DNA from 3 places in the Secundilactobacillus sp. MJ173 genome. Region 3 is predicted to be linked to each of the others. Evidence: predicted binding sites of a transcription regulator. Region 3 holds the regulator's gene; each other region holds the start of a gene.

Region 1 (4,078 bases), on a different contig from region 3:
AATCACACGACGCAGTGGTCGAGCACCCATGGCTGGATCATAACCTAATTCCACAAGTTTTGATTCAACGGGTTCAGTCACGTGAACGTGCAGGCCTTGGTTAGCAAGCATACCGTTAACATCAGTAATCATGAGGTCAACGATCTTCATCAAGTTCTCCTTAGTGAGGGAGTTAAATTCAATGATGTCGTCAAACCGGTTCAAGAATTCAGGCTTGAAGTAGTTGGTTAATTGATCAAGAACGGAGTGGGTCTTGCCAGAAACTTCAGCACCAAACCCAACGCTTGCTTCAGCATCGCCAGAACCGGCGTTAGAGGTCATGATGATGATCGTATCCTTGAAGGAAACCGTCCGGCCTTGTGAATCAGTCAAACGGCCATCATCCAAGATCTGCAAGAACATATGCATGACATCTGGGTGGGCTTTTTCAACTTCGTCCAGTAGGATCAAGCTGTAAGGGTGGCGACGAACCTGTTCAGTCAACTGACCAGCTTCTTCGTAACCAACGTAGCCAGGAGGCGAACCAATCAGCTTAGCCACTGAATGCGGCTCCATGTACTCAGACATGTCAAACCGGATCATAGCCTCCGTTGAACCGAAAAGTTCACGGGCTAGTTGCTTAGCCAACTCAGTTTTACCAACACCAGTAGGTCCAACGAATAGGAATGAGCCAATTGGGCGACCAGTTCCATTGAGACCGATTCGGTTACGACGAATGGCTCGGGATACTTTGTCTACGGCATCGTCTTGGCCAATCACGTGGCTCTTTAATGAACTGCCCAAGTCACGTAACTGCTGCTGTTCCTTGTTTTGAAGTTCACCGACTGGAATGCCCGTCTTTTCTTCAACAATTCGCTGCATATCTTCCTCGGTAACTTGTGGTTCGTCATCGGAAGAAGTGGTACCGGTTTGTGATTTTTTAGCTTCTTCAAGTTTGTTAACTTGATCGCGGTAATAAGCGGCTTTTTCGTAGTCTTCCTGTTTTAAAGCGGCCTGTTTTTGATCTTCAGCCGACTTGATTTTATCATCGATGGTCTTTGGATCAACCACGTTAATGGTCAAATTCTTCTTAGAACCTGATTCATCAAGTAAGTCGATGGCCTTGTCAGGTAAGAAACGGTCTTGAATGTAACGATCAGATAATTTAACCGCTGCTTCAAGCGCGCTGTCCGTATAGTGGACGTGGTGATAGTCTTCGTATTTCTTCTGGATACCCTTTAAAATCTTAACGGCTTCTTCAGGAGAAGGTTCGTTTACAGTAACAGGCTGCAAACGACGAGCCAGTGCTTGGTCCTTTTCAATATCACGGTATTCATTTAAAGTTGTCGCACCGACTAACTGGAATTCGCCACGGGCAAGGGCTGGTTTTAAGACGTTACCAGCATCCATACCGCCTTCAGCATTACCAGCACCCACGATTTCGTGGATTTCATCGATAAAGAGGATGACGTTAGGGTTATCGGTAACTTCCTTCATTAACTGCTGCATCCGTTGTTCAAATTGACCACGGATACCAGTTCCTTGAACCAGGGAAACCACGTCAAAACGGATAATCTTCTTATTTTGTAGTTTTTGTGGTACGTCACCGGAGACGATCTTTTGAGCTAAGCCTTCAACCACCGCCGTTTTACCAACACCGGCTTCACCGATTAAAACGGGGTTGTTTTTGGTTCGTCGATTTAAAATTTCGATGACGCGAGAAATTTCACGATCACGGCCAATCACGGGATCAATCTTGCCTTCACTGGCTAATTGGGTGAGGTCTAACCCGTATTGTCCTAGTAGGCCACCGTTGCCATTACCATTTTGGCCACCGCCGTTACGGGGACCGCTTGGTTGTGTAGGTGGTACTTGTTGCTGATAGCCTTGAGGATTGCCATTAGGGTTACCGCCTTGCATGGCGCGGAAAATATCATCTAGGTTACCAAAACCAAATGGATCTTGTGCCATTTGTGCGCCTCCATTTCCAGGATTAGAGTTATTCTGCTGATTTTTTAGAAGTTGATAGCAATTTTGACAAAGATCAACTTGCTGTCGCTGACCATTCACATTCAGGTACAAATGAATCGTCGCTTCACGTTGATGACAATTCTGACACAGCATATCTTGACTCCTCTCTTATTAAAGTAGTCAAATCAGTCACTGATCAAAAGTTTGACCAATCTTGACCTTTAAACATATTATACAATATTCAAGTGTTTTCGCAAGTCATTTGCTCGCACCTCTGAGATAAAATTAGCACCATCACTACTCGAGTGCTAACTCAAGTTATGTTTTACTTCATTTTGGCTGATGTTGCAAGCAGTTTGACTGAATAATCGGCAATTTCGGGTAAATGATTTTTTTCAGCAGCTTACGCCTTCTATTAAGAACTGACTTCAGCCTAGATGTTATGGTACAATATGTTGACTAAATTTTTTCGTGCTGTGGAGGTGACAGCCTTGGCTGAAGACTATGCCAATTTGATGGCGCAGCTAAAATCGGGCGAACTAGATGAATTTACAGTTGAGCCAGCAGAGTTCATGGCGTTCCAAACGGCCTACATGCAATTTGAGTCCCGTAAGCGGATCGTGGGTAACGCTGAGAAAAACGGTAAGATCATTTATCATTATGACCATGACCAAACACAGTAAATAGACAATGTAAGCGGTTGATTATTTTTCTCAACGGCTTGTATTTTCTTGGATAAATTGATACTCTTAGTGTAAAGGTGTTTTTCTATTTATTTCATAAAAGCTGTACCTATGAAACTAATGAAAAGTAGCCCAATTTGTTTTTAGCAGATAAAGGAGATCGATATATTATGGAAAAGCGCAACTTTCGGATTACCGCAGAAGCTGGTATTCATGCCCGTCCTGCAACCCTGTTAGTACAAGCAGCTAGCAAGTTCAATTCAGACATTAACTTAGAGTATGATGGGAAGTCTATCAACTTGAAGTCCATCATGGGTGTCATGTCATTAGGTGTTGGCCAAAACACTGACGTTACTATCTCTGCTGATGGTGACGATGAGACTGAAGCTATGGAAGAAGTCGCTAAGACGATGAAGGCTGAAGGTCTTACTGACTAAAGCTCCTGCAATTATACTTACTGATCAGTAATGGCTTGCCGCAATTTGGTAAGCTAATGACATCAACTACGGTTCACTCAGAATATTTTATTTCTGGTGAACCGTTTTTATGTTTTAAATTAAGAAACGGCAAAGGGGCTTGCACCTCAGTGGGGGATAAGTTATCGTTATTGATTGAAGAAACTCGTTCATTTAAGTCTCACGGCCATTGTCCAGGTGCGGTTTTCTATTCTTGCAATCAACATACCTAACCAATATAATTATCAACAACGAGAAAACGGAATTAATGATAGGGGGGATTTTGTCGTGAACATAGGGTTATTTACTGACACATACTTCCCTCAAGTGAGTGGTGTGGCAACTTCAATCAAAACACTGCGGCATGAGTTGGAAAAACAAGGGCATCAGGTGTACATTTTTACGACAACTGATCCACACGTGGAGAAAGATGTTTATGAACGCAACATCTTTCGTTTTCCCAGTGTGCCATTCGTTTCATTTACCGATCGGCGAATTGCCTTTCGGGGCCTTTTGCATGCCTATCAGCTAGCTAAGGAATTGAATTTGGATATTGTCCACACGCAAACAGAGTTTTCCATGGGGATGATCGGCAAATTTGTCGCTCGAGCTATGAAAATTCCGTGCATTCATACGTACCACACCATGTATGAAGACTATTTGCACTATGTTGCTAATGGTAAAATTTTGAAGCCAGTGCACGTTAAGCAGATGACGTTAGCTTTCTGTAGCCATTTAGATGGGGTTGTTGCCCCAAGTGAACGGGTCATCGATAAACTTAGCGAGTACGGTGTTAAAGCACCGATTCGGGTGATTCCAACTGGGATTGATCTGGAACAGTACGAGCCGGATGAAAACGAACTTGATGTCCGAGAAAAGTACCACGTTCCTGCTGATGCACCAATGATGTTATCGTTGAGCCGAGTGGCTTATGAGAAAAATATTAAAGAGCTCATCGATGGGTTCGCAGCCATTTTAAAAACCATTCCC
Region 2 (4,078 bases), on a different contig from region 3:
TAGTCTGCATCGAAACCAGACCAGTATCGACTAAGCTATCCAAGTCAGTTCTCACAGTTCGTTCGGTCAAGTTCATCTTTTCAGCCAATGAACGACGACCAACCGGCTGCATTTGTCTGACTGTCAGCAACAGCGAATAACGTCTGAGCAGTTTCTGGGACATTTTAGGAACAACTGCGTTCACCCATCTCCACTCAAGGTCCATGTCTTAACCAACTCTCTACCACCTATGGGACAGGTTATGTCCCGTAGTGACGTAATGTGACCCATTCAGGCCAAAAATTAATGGGTACTTATCTTTACCCACATTTCAGATTATAGCAGGGAGCCTATCCAATTGCAAATACACGCACAACTTTTTTTAAGTCGGACTAGATTCATTCTGAGATTACCCCTTGTATTTATATGCAAATTCAGGTATAGTATTCTAGTGTTGAAATGTAACTGATATGCGCCCGTAGTGTAATGGATCGCACGTAAGATTCCGGTTCTTGAAATGGGGGTTCGATTCCCTCCGGGCGCATAAATGTAACGTCAAACAAACAGGATACCGATTTAACGGTATCCTGTTTTTGTACTCTCATTAAAATAGCAGGTAGTAAAAACCAGCCAGCCCAATAAACCGGTAAATCCATGGCTTGATCGTTGCCAGATCCCATCGAGTTGATAATCGAGACGCAATCATCGTTCCGACAGTCGCGCCTACCATGCCGACTAATATGTATGGAATAACATGAGTTCCCAGAATCCCACTGGTGACTCGAACACCAGTAATATAGAAGCCATCAATTAGAAAGAACCCTTGAATATTGGCAATATATTCAGGCACGGATTTAGAGCGAGACAAAAAATACAGTGCCATGAGCGGACCGCCAATACCAAATAAACCGTTAAAGAAACCCGAAATAATCATAAATAAAATTGCAATATACCAGGGATACTGCCGACTTCCCGCCTTTTTAGAAATCAGGAAATAAATACTTAGTGCAATCAATAATAGCCCTAACATTATACGCAAAACGTGCGTATTCAGTACCAGACCTAAATGCACTGACCAAGTTGCCACCACAGCATAAACAATAAACGCGGACAATACGCGTTTTAGTTTAAAATGATGACGATAGTGAACCACTAACGAAATTTCACTTAGTAACATAATAATCCCGCCAATACCAGCCGCCTGTGCCATTGGTAAAATTGACGGAAAAAAGATCATCATAATAATCACAGCACCAAACCCTGTTAAGCCTTGAATCAAACCAGCAAGTAACGCTGGTAAAATAACTAGCAGCCACGTCATGAACTTCCCCCCTTGTAGACAAACAAATTTACCATTAAGTATGATAATCTCTTAAACCCGTGTCAATAAGATTCATACAATTAATAGCATCATAACCAAGCACGTTATTCAGTCAATCTGTTCAAAATATGGTATCCTAAGTTTTGGTGTCGGGCTAACAATGAGACTTTCATGAACCAAGTGATTTTGTTTGACCTTTTTTGACCTTTAGGTTAAACTACAAATCAGTTAGTCAAACAGACTAATAAACTTACGATCATAAGGAGGCTGCAAAGCTATGAACTTAGTCCCAACGGTTATTGAACAATCTTCCCGCGGCGAACGTGCTTATGATATTTACTCTCGCCTATTAAAGGACAGAATCATTATGCTTTCCGGTGCAATCGAAGACGATATGGCTAACGCTATTATCGCTCAACTATTGTTCCTGGATGCGCAAGATTCAACAAAGGATATTTACCTTTACATCAACTCACCAGGTGGTGTGATCACTTCAGGTATGGCAATTTACGATACCATGAACTTTATCCAATCTGACGTGCAAACTATCGTTACTGGTATGGCAGCTTCAATGGCTAGTGTCTTGGCATCTTCTGGTACCAAAGGCAAGCGTTTCGCATTGCCACACTCACAAGTCTTGATTCACCAACCATCAGGTGGTGCACAAGGTCAACAAACTGAAATTGAAATTGCGGCCGAAGAAATTTTAAAGGCTCGTAAAATGATCAACCAGATCTTATCAGATAACTCCGGTCAACCAATTGAACGGGTTAATGCTGATACTGAACGTGACCATTACTTAACGGCTCAAGAAGCTGTTGACTACGGTTTGATTGATTCAATCATGACCAGTTCTAAAGACCGTAAATAATCGGTTTAAACCCGTAATACAAAAGACGAACTCATCCGAGTTCGTCTTTTTTAGTCTCTAGTTATTGCTGTCGCAATTTGCGAAATATCCGTCGGTGTAGTTCGACAGCAGCCACCGATTAAACTGGCACCAGCCACCTGCCATTTTGGTACCAAATCCCTAAACACGGGTGCATCGGGTACTGTCTGCCAGGTTTTAGTCACTGGATCATAGATATCGCCATTGTTAGGGTAAACAATAATCGGTTTGCTGGTTACCCCTGCCACCTGTTTAACCAGTTTTTCAATATTTGTCATTGCCGTGCAGTTGATACCAATAGCGGCCACTTGCGGATGGCTTTCAAAATACGCCACAGCTTGGCTTAATGAAGTCCCATCGCATAGCTGCCCCTTTTGATTCACGCTAAACGATACCCATGCTGACATTTCCGGAAATTCATTTTCTAACAAGTCAACTAACGCCTGAGTTTCCTCGAAGTTAGGCTGCGTCTCAAAGGCAAATAAGTCCGCACCAGCTGTTGCCAGTATCTGCATCCGTTCCCGGTGAAAATCCTGATACTGCTGCTTCGTTAATTGATATTTACCGGTATATTCGCTACCATCAGCCAAATACGCACCGTAAGGCCCAACGCTGCCAGCAATCAACAACGGACGCTTTGACTGAGATTCTTCTCGATATTCGTCCCGTGCTCGTTGTGCTAAACGGACCGACTCGGAAATTAACCGTCGACTCTCAGTAACCGATAGTCCAGCCGCTTCAAACGCGGGTAAGTTTGCTTGGTAACTATCCGTAATTGCCACGTTAGCGCCGGCTTCAAAGTAGCTTTTATGTACCGCAATAACAGCATCAGGATTATGAATCAGCGCCATCGCTGACCACAGGGCATTGTTTGTTTCAACACCCCTTTTTTCAAGTTCAGTTGCCATTGCACCATCAATAACAAGTGGTCGATCAAAGTTAATTCTACTCATTTATGATAATCCTCTCATATTTAGACTTGCGTACCCATATTTTTTAATGTTATTCTAATTCTCGTTGGTTTGCAATTATGGAGGAATGAAAATTTGGAGAAAAAAACACATACCACCCTTGAACGTAAAATGACAGCACGCCACTTATTTATGATTTCTCTAGGCGGTGTCATTGGTACAGGGCTCTTCTTAAGTTCCGGTTACACGATCCACGAAGCAGGCCCAATTGGCACGATCTTAGCTTATGGCATTGGCGCCGTCGTAGTTTACCTGGTCATGCTGTGCCTAGGAGAACTATCAGTTGCCATGCCGCAAACCGGCTCCTTTCACGTTTACGCTGACCGTTTTATTGGCCACGGAACGGGATTTACCGTTGCTATTCTTTACTGGCTCACATGGACGGTGGCGTTGGGATCCGAGTTTACTGCAGCTGGCCTCATTATGAGTAAGTGGTTCCCTCACTCACCCACATGGATCTGGAGTGCTTTGTTCATGGTCGTTATTTTTGTTTCCAACGCCATGTCGGTTAAATTCTTTGCCAACACTGAGTTTTGGTTCTCTAGTATTAAAGTGATCGCGATTATTCTCTTCATCATTTTAGGTGGACTAGCCATCTTTGGCGCCATTCATATTAAGGGTTATCAACATGCACCCTACTTTTCTAACTTGTTTAAAGATGGTCTCTTCCCCAACGGCTTTAAGGCCGTTTTTACTACCATGCTCACGGTGAACTTTGCCTTTTCTGGAACGGAACTGATCGGTGTTACAGCTGGTGAAACCAAAGACCCTGAAGTCACATTGCCAAAAGCGATTCACACCACGCTGTTCCGCCTAATCATTTTCTTTATTGGGAGTATCACCGTCATGTCTGAGCTGATTCCGTGGCAAAAAGCTGGCGTCAATCAAAGTCCTTTTGTCTTGTTTTTCAACAGCATC
Region 3 (4,078 bases):
ATTGCACTTCTCTTTTCAAATCATCTACTATCCCTTCCAGTTGACCGTATTTTATCTGATTACCATTTTATCACGAATCCCCCTGTTACGGTAATGATACTGGTTGAGATGACATAAAAAACAGGCTGATGAATCGTCAACAAAGACAATCCATCAGCCTGTTTGCGTTTATCCGATAGCCTTACTTACTGCCAACAGTTTCGTTGGTCTTAGTTTCGGCCTTTTCTGGTTGTTTAACATTAACGGTAATCTTACCGCGACTGGCACCTAAAGTGACCATGTTACCCGTCTTAATTTCACCCGAAAGCATCGCTTCACTCAAGCGATCTTCCACTTTAGTCTGTAATGCCCGACGAATCGGCCGTGCACCGTACTCAGGATCGAACCCGGCATCCGCAATCACATCGATTGCAGCCGGTGTAATCTTAATATCGATGCCTTGAGCCTTAACACGATCAGTCACCGTTTTAGCCATCAACTTGACGATTTGGTGAAGTTCCTTCTTTACAAGGCTGTGGAAAATAACCACTTCATCGATCCGGTTCAAAAACTCTGGCCGGAAACTCTGCTTCAACGTTTCCCGAATGGTATCCGCCATAGCAGCGTAGTCGCCGGACTTATCTTTAGCAGCGAAGCCCACGGTCTTTTCATCCCGTAGTCTGGTTGCACCCAAGTTCGAGGTCATGATCAAAATGGTGTTTCTAAAGTCAACTTTACGCCCCTTCGAATCAGTTAAATAGCCGTCATCCAGAACTTGAAGCAACAGATTAAAGACGTCCGGGTGAGCTTTTTCAACTTCATCAAATAAGACAACTGAGTATGGTTTTTGACGAACTTTCTCAGTTAATTGGCCACCTTCATCGTAGCCCACGTAACCAGGTGCTGAACCAATCAAACGACTAGTTGAGTACTTCTCCATGTATTCACTCATATCAACCCGGATCATGTTGTCTTCAGAACCAAACATTGCTTCAGCCAAAGCCTTAGCAAGTTCAGTCTTCCCAACACCAGTAGGACCCAAGAACATGAATGAACCAATTGGCCGGTTCGGATCTTTCAAACCAGAACGGGCTCGACGAATAGCTCGAGAAACTGCGGAAACAGCTTCCTCTTGGCCAACCACCCGTTTGTGCAAAATACCTTCCAGGTTAACTAACCGTTCTTGTTCAGTTCGGTTAAGTTGCGTCGTTGGTACGCCAGTCCACTCTGAAACCACTTCAGCGACGTCTTCGCCAGTGACATTCAAGCTGTACTTCTTACCAGCTTCAGCTTGTTTCTCAGCCTTCTTATCCAGCTTATCCTTCAACGCAATTTCCTGTTCGCGAATCTTGGCAGCTTCTTCAAAACGCTGATCAAGAATGGCAGCTTCACGTTGATCAGACAAATCTGAAAGTTTGGCTTCCTGCTTAGTCTGGTTATTTGGCTTGTCCATCTGACTGATACGAACCTTGGCAGCTGCTTCATCCATCAAATCAATTGCCTTATCAGGTAAGTAACGGTCTGTAATGTAGCGAGTCGATAACTTAACGGCTTGCTCCAACGCATCATCAGTAATGTTAGCCTTGTGATGTTGTTCGTACCGCGGACGTAACCCCTTCAAAATCTCAATGGTTTCGTCTTCAGTCGGTTCGTCAACTTGAACAGTTGCAAACCGCCGTTCAAGGGCAGCATCAGACTCGATGTACTTTTGGTATTCATCAAGCGTCGTTGCACCGATTGTTTGAAGTTCGCCACGTGCTAAAGCAGGCTTCAAAATGTTTGAGGCATCGATGGCCCCTTCAGCACCACCGGCACCAATCAAGGTGTGTAATTCATCAATGAAGAGAATCACTTCACCATCGTTGTAGATTTCTTCGATTACTTTCTTCAAGCGGTCTTCGAATTCACCACGATACTTAGTACCAGCAACTAATGAGCCCATATCCAGCGCCATTAACCGCTTGTTTTGCATGTCTTCTGGGACATCGCCCTTAACGATCCGTTGTGCTAAGCCTTCAGCAATGGCAGTTTTACCAACGCCGGGCTCGCCAATCAGAACCGGATTATTCTTCGTCCGGCGACTCAAAATCTGAATCACACGCCGAACTTCGTTGTTACGGCCAACCGTTGGATCCATCCGGTCGTCACGTGCTAACTGAGTTAAATCACGTGCCAATGAATCCAATGTAGGCGTGCCGCCCTGTTGCTTGCGTCCACGTTGACTGCGGCGCTTATCCTGGTTTTCAGTAACGCCCAGCTTACGCAAGATTACCTTGCGTGCCTGAGCTAAATCAATGTTTAAATTCATTAAAATTCGTGAGGAAAGAATCGTTTCATCGCTCAGTAAGGCAAGCAATAAATGTTCCGTGCCAATCTTCGTGGCACCAATTCGCTTAGCTTCTTCGCCAGCAACGGAAAGCATGTCCTTTGCCTTTGGTGAATATGGCAAATAGGTATCCTTATCAACGTTATTAAGGGTGCCATAACCTGTGAAGCGTTCAATTTCTTCACGCACATCATCTTCACTAATGGAAAATTGCTGTAACACCTTGTTTGCAATCCCATTTTTTTCAATTGTGAGTGCTAAAAGTAAGTGCTCTGTGCCAACAGCTTGGTGCTTAAAGTACTTCGCCTGTTCTTGGGCTAATGCCAAGACGCTCTTTGCACTGGGGGTAAAAAGATTATCCATGTAATTTCCTCACTTTCTTAGCTCTCATAGCGTAGATGTTTTAAGATACTCACTAAAATACGCGCCCTCAAGCCGTTCTCTTCCGCACGGTTTTCCATTTGCAAGGTATCCTTACTCAAGATGGTTAAAATAATGTTAGCCTCTCTTCGGCCAATCACACCACTCTCATAAAGTCCCTGAACCACGGCATAACCATCACGTTGCCCAATTGAATCACCAATTGTTTCAATCAATGAATCTAAAACATCGGTATCATCTAATAGGTTAACCTTTTCGATTCGAATATAGCCGCCACCGCCTCGTTTACTCTCCACTAAATAACCGTTGGATAAGGTAAACCGGGTCTTAATCACATAGTTAATTTGTGACGGCACCACATTGAACAAATCCGCAACTTCAGATCGGCGAATTTCCACGTGCTCCGTATCCGACAAAATCTCCTTCAGGTACTGCTCAATAATATCGGAAATATTTTGATTTTGCACGCTACTCCCTCCATTCACCAACTTAGCAATCATGTTTGACTAATGTTGACTTTCATTATACGAATGTTTGGTGAAATTGCAAAGGTTTAAACTTTAATTTATCGCCCAAATGATCAATTTTTTTCAAACCGAAAAAGTTTCTACCTATAATAAAGGTTTTTTGGACCTCACGACTAATACTTCAAATTATTTATTTGGCTATCTCCATTATAAAGCATTCGTCAATAAAACTCCCGTTAAAGCCTCATGCGAAGAGTCTATGAGTCAAATTCAGCTGCACAAATCAGATTTCGGCCATCTAAACAAAATCAGGTGATAGCCCCTTGAAACTATGGGAATACCACCTGATCTGCTTAGGTGCTAGGATCACCGCACAAAAAAAGAGGTCATCATTTCTGATGACCCCCAACGTTCGGTCGTAAATCGGGAAAACAGGATTTGAACCTGCGACCCCTACGTCCCGAACGTAGTGCTCTACCAAGCTGAGCTACTTCCCGTTTGTTGTATGAAAGCAACAAAAATGCACCCAGTAGGAGTCGAACCTACAACCTTCTGATTCGTAGTCAGACACTCTATCCAGTTGCGCTATGGGTGCAAAATAATATTAAATTAAAAATGCCGAGGACCGGGATCGAACCGGTACGGTCATCACTGACCGCAGGATTTTAAGTCCTGTGCGTCTGCCAATTCCGCCACCCCGGCAGGAACAAACGTTAAAAGCGGAAGACGGGATTCGAACCCGCGACCCCCACCATGGCAAGGTGATGTTCTACCACTGAACTACTTCCGCACAATGCCGACTAGAGGATTCGAACCTCCGACCTCCTCATTACTAGTGAGATGCTCTGCCAACTGAGCTAAGTCGGCGAAAGTGAATGTTGCTATTTAAATGTAATGCGGGTGAAGGGACTCGAACCCCCACGTC

The links. The regulator CtsR, encoded in region 3, represses protease genes until heat stress. The targets are predictions, from matches to a motif close to TTGGTCAAAAAAGGTCAAANA.
Region 1: a site for CtsR is predicted at 2,152-2,172, ahead of AC6H04_RS10310 (ATP-dependent Clp protease ATP-binding subunit). Genes of this name have one in related genera too.
Region 2: a site for CtsR is predicted at 1,488-1,508, ahead of AC6H04_RS09320 (ATP-dependent Clp protease proteolytic subunit). Genes of this name have one in related genera too.

Annotation. Positions count from the first base shown of each region.
Region 1 covers NZ_BAAKGN010000064.1:42,901-46,978, reverse strand. The annotation lists gene AC6H04_RS10310 (ATP-dependent Clp protease ATP-binding subunit) at 1-2,103, opposite strand, end outside; gene ykzS (protein YkzS) at 2,442-2,633, shown strand; gene AC6H04_RS10300 (phosphocarrier protein HPr) at 2,804-3,070, shown strand; gene AC6H04_RS10295 (glycosyltransferase family 4 protein) at 3,377-4,078, shown strand, end outside.
Region 2 covers NZ_BAAKGN010000060.1:56,993-61,070, forward strand. The annotation lists gene AC6H04_RS09305 (sugar-binding transcriptional regulator) at 1-205, opposite strand, end outside; tRNA gene AC6H04_RS09310 (tRNA-Arg) at 452-523, shown strand; gene AC6H04_RS09315 (sulfite exporter TauE/SafE family protein) at 584-1,300, opposite strand; gene AC6H04_RS09320 (ATP-dependent Clp protease proteolytic subunit) at 1,578-2,171, shown strand; gene mmuM (homocysteine S-methyltransferase) at 2,222-3,142, opposite strand; gene AC6H04_RS09330 (amino acid permease) at 3,272-4,078, shown strand, end outside.
Region 3 covers NZ_BAAKGN010000030.1:27,815-31,892, forward strand. The annotation lists gene AC6H04_RS04805 (TetR/AcrR family transcriptional regulator) at 1-19, opposite strand, end outside; gene AC6H04_RS04810 (ATP-dependent Clp protease ATP-binding subunit) at 182-2,668, opposite strand; gene AC6H04_RS04815 (CtsR family transcriptional regulator) at 2,686-3,153, opposite strand; tRNA gene AC6H04_RS04820 (tRNA-Pro) at 3,577-3,650, opposite strand; tRNA gene AC6H04_RS04825 (tRNA-Arg) at 3,675-3,748, opposite strand; tRNA gene AC6H04_RS04830 (tRNA-Leu) at 3,770-3,855, opposite strand; tRNA gene AC6H04_RS04835 (tRNA-Gly) at 3,872-3,943, opposite strand; tRNA gene AC6H04_RS04840 (tRNA-Thr) at 3,948-4,020, opposite strand; tRNA gene AC6H04_RS04845 (tRNA-Leu) at 4,049-4,078, opposite strand, start outside.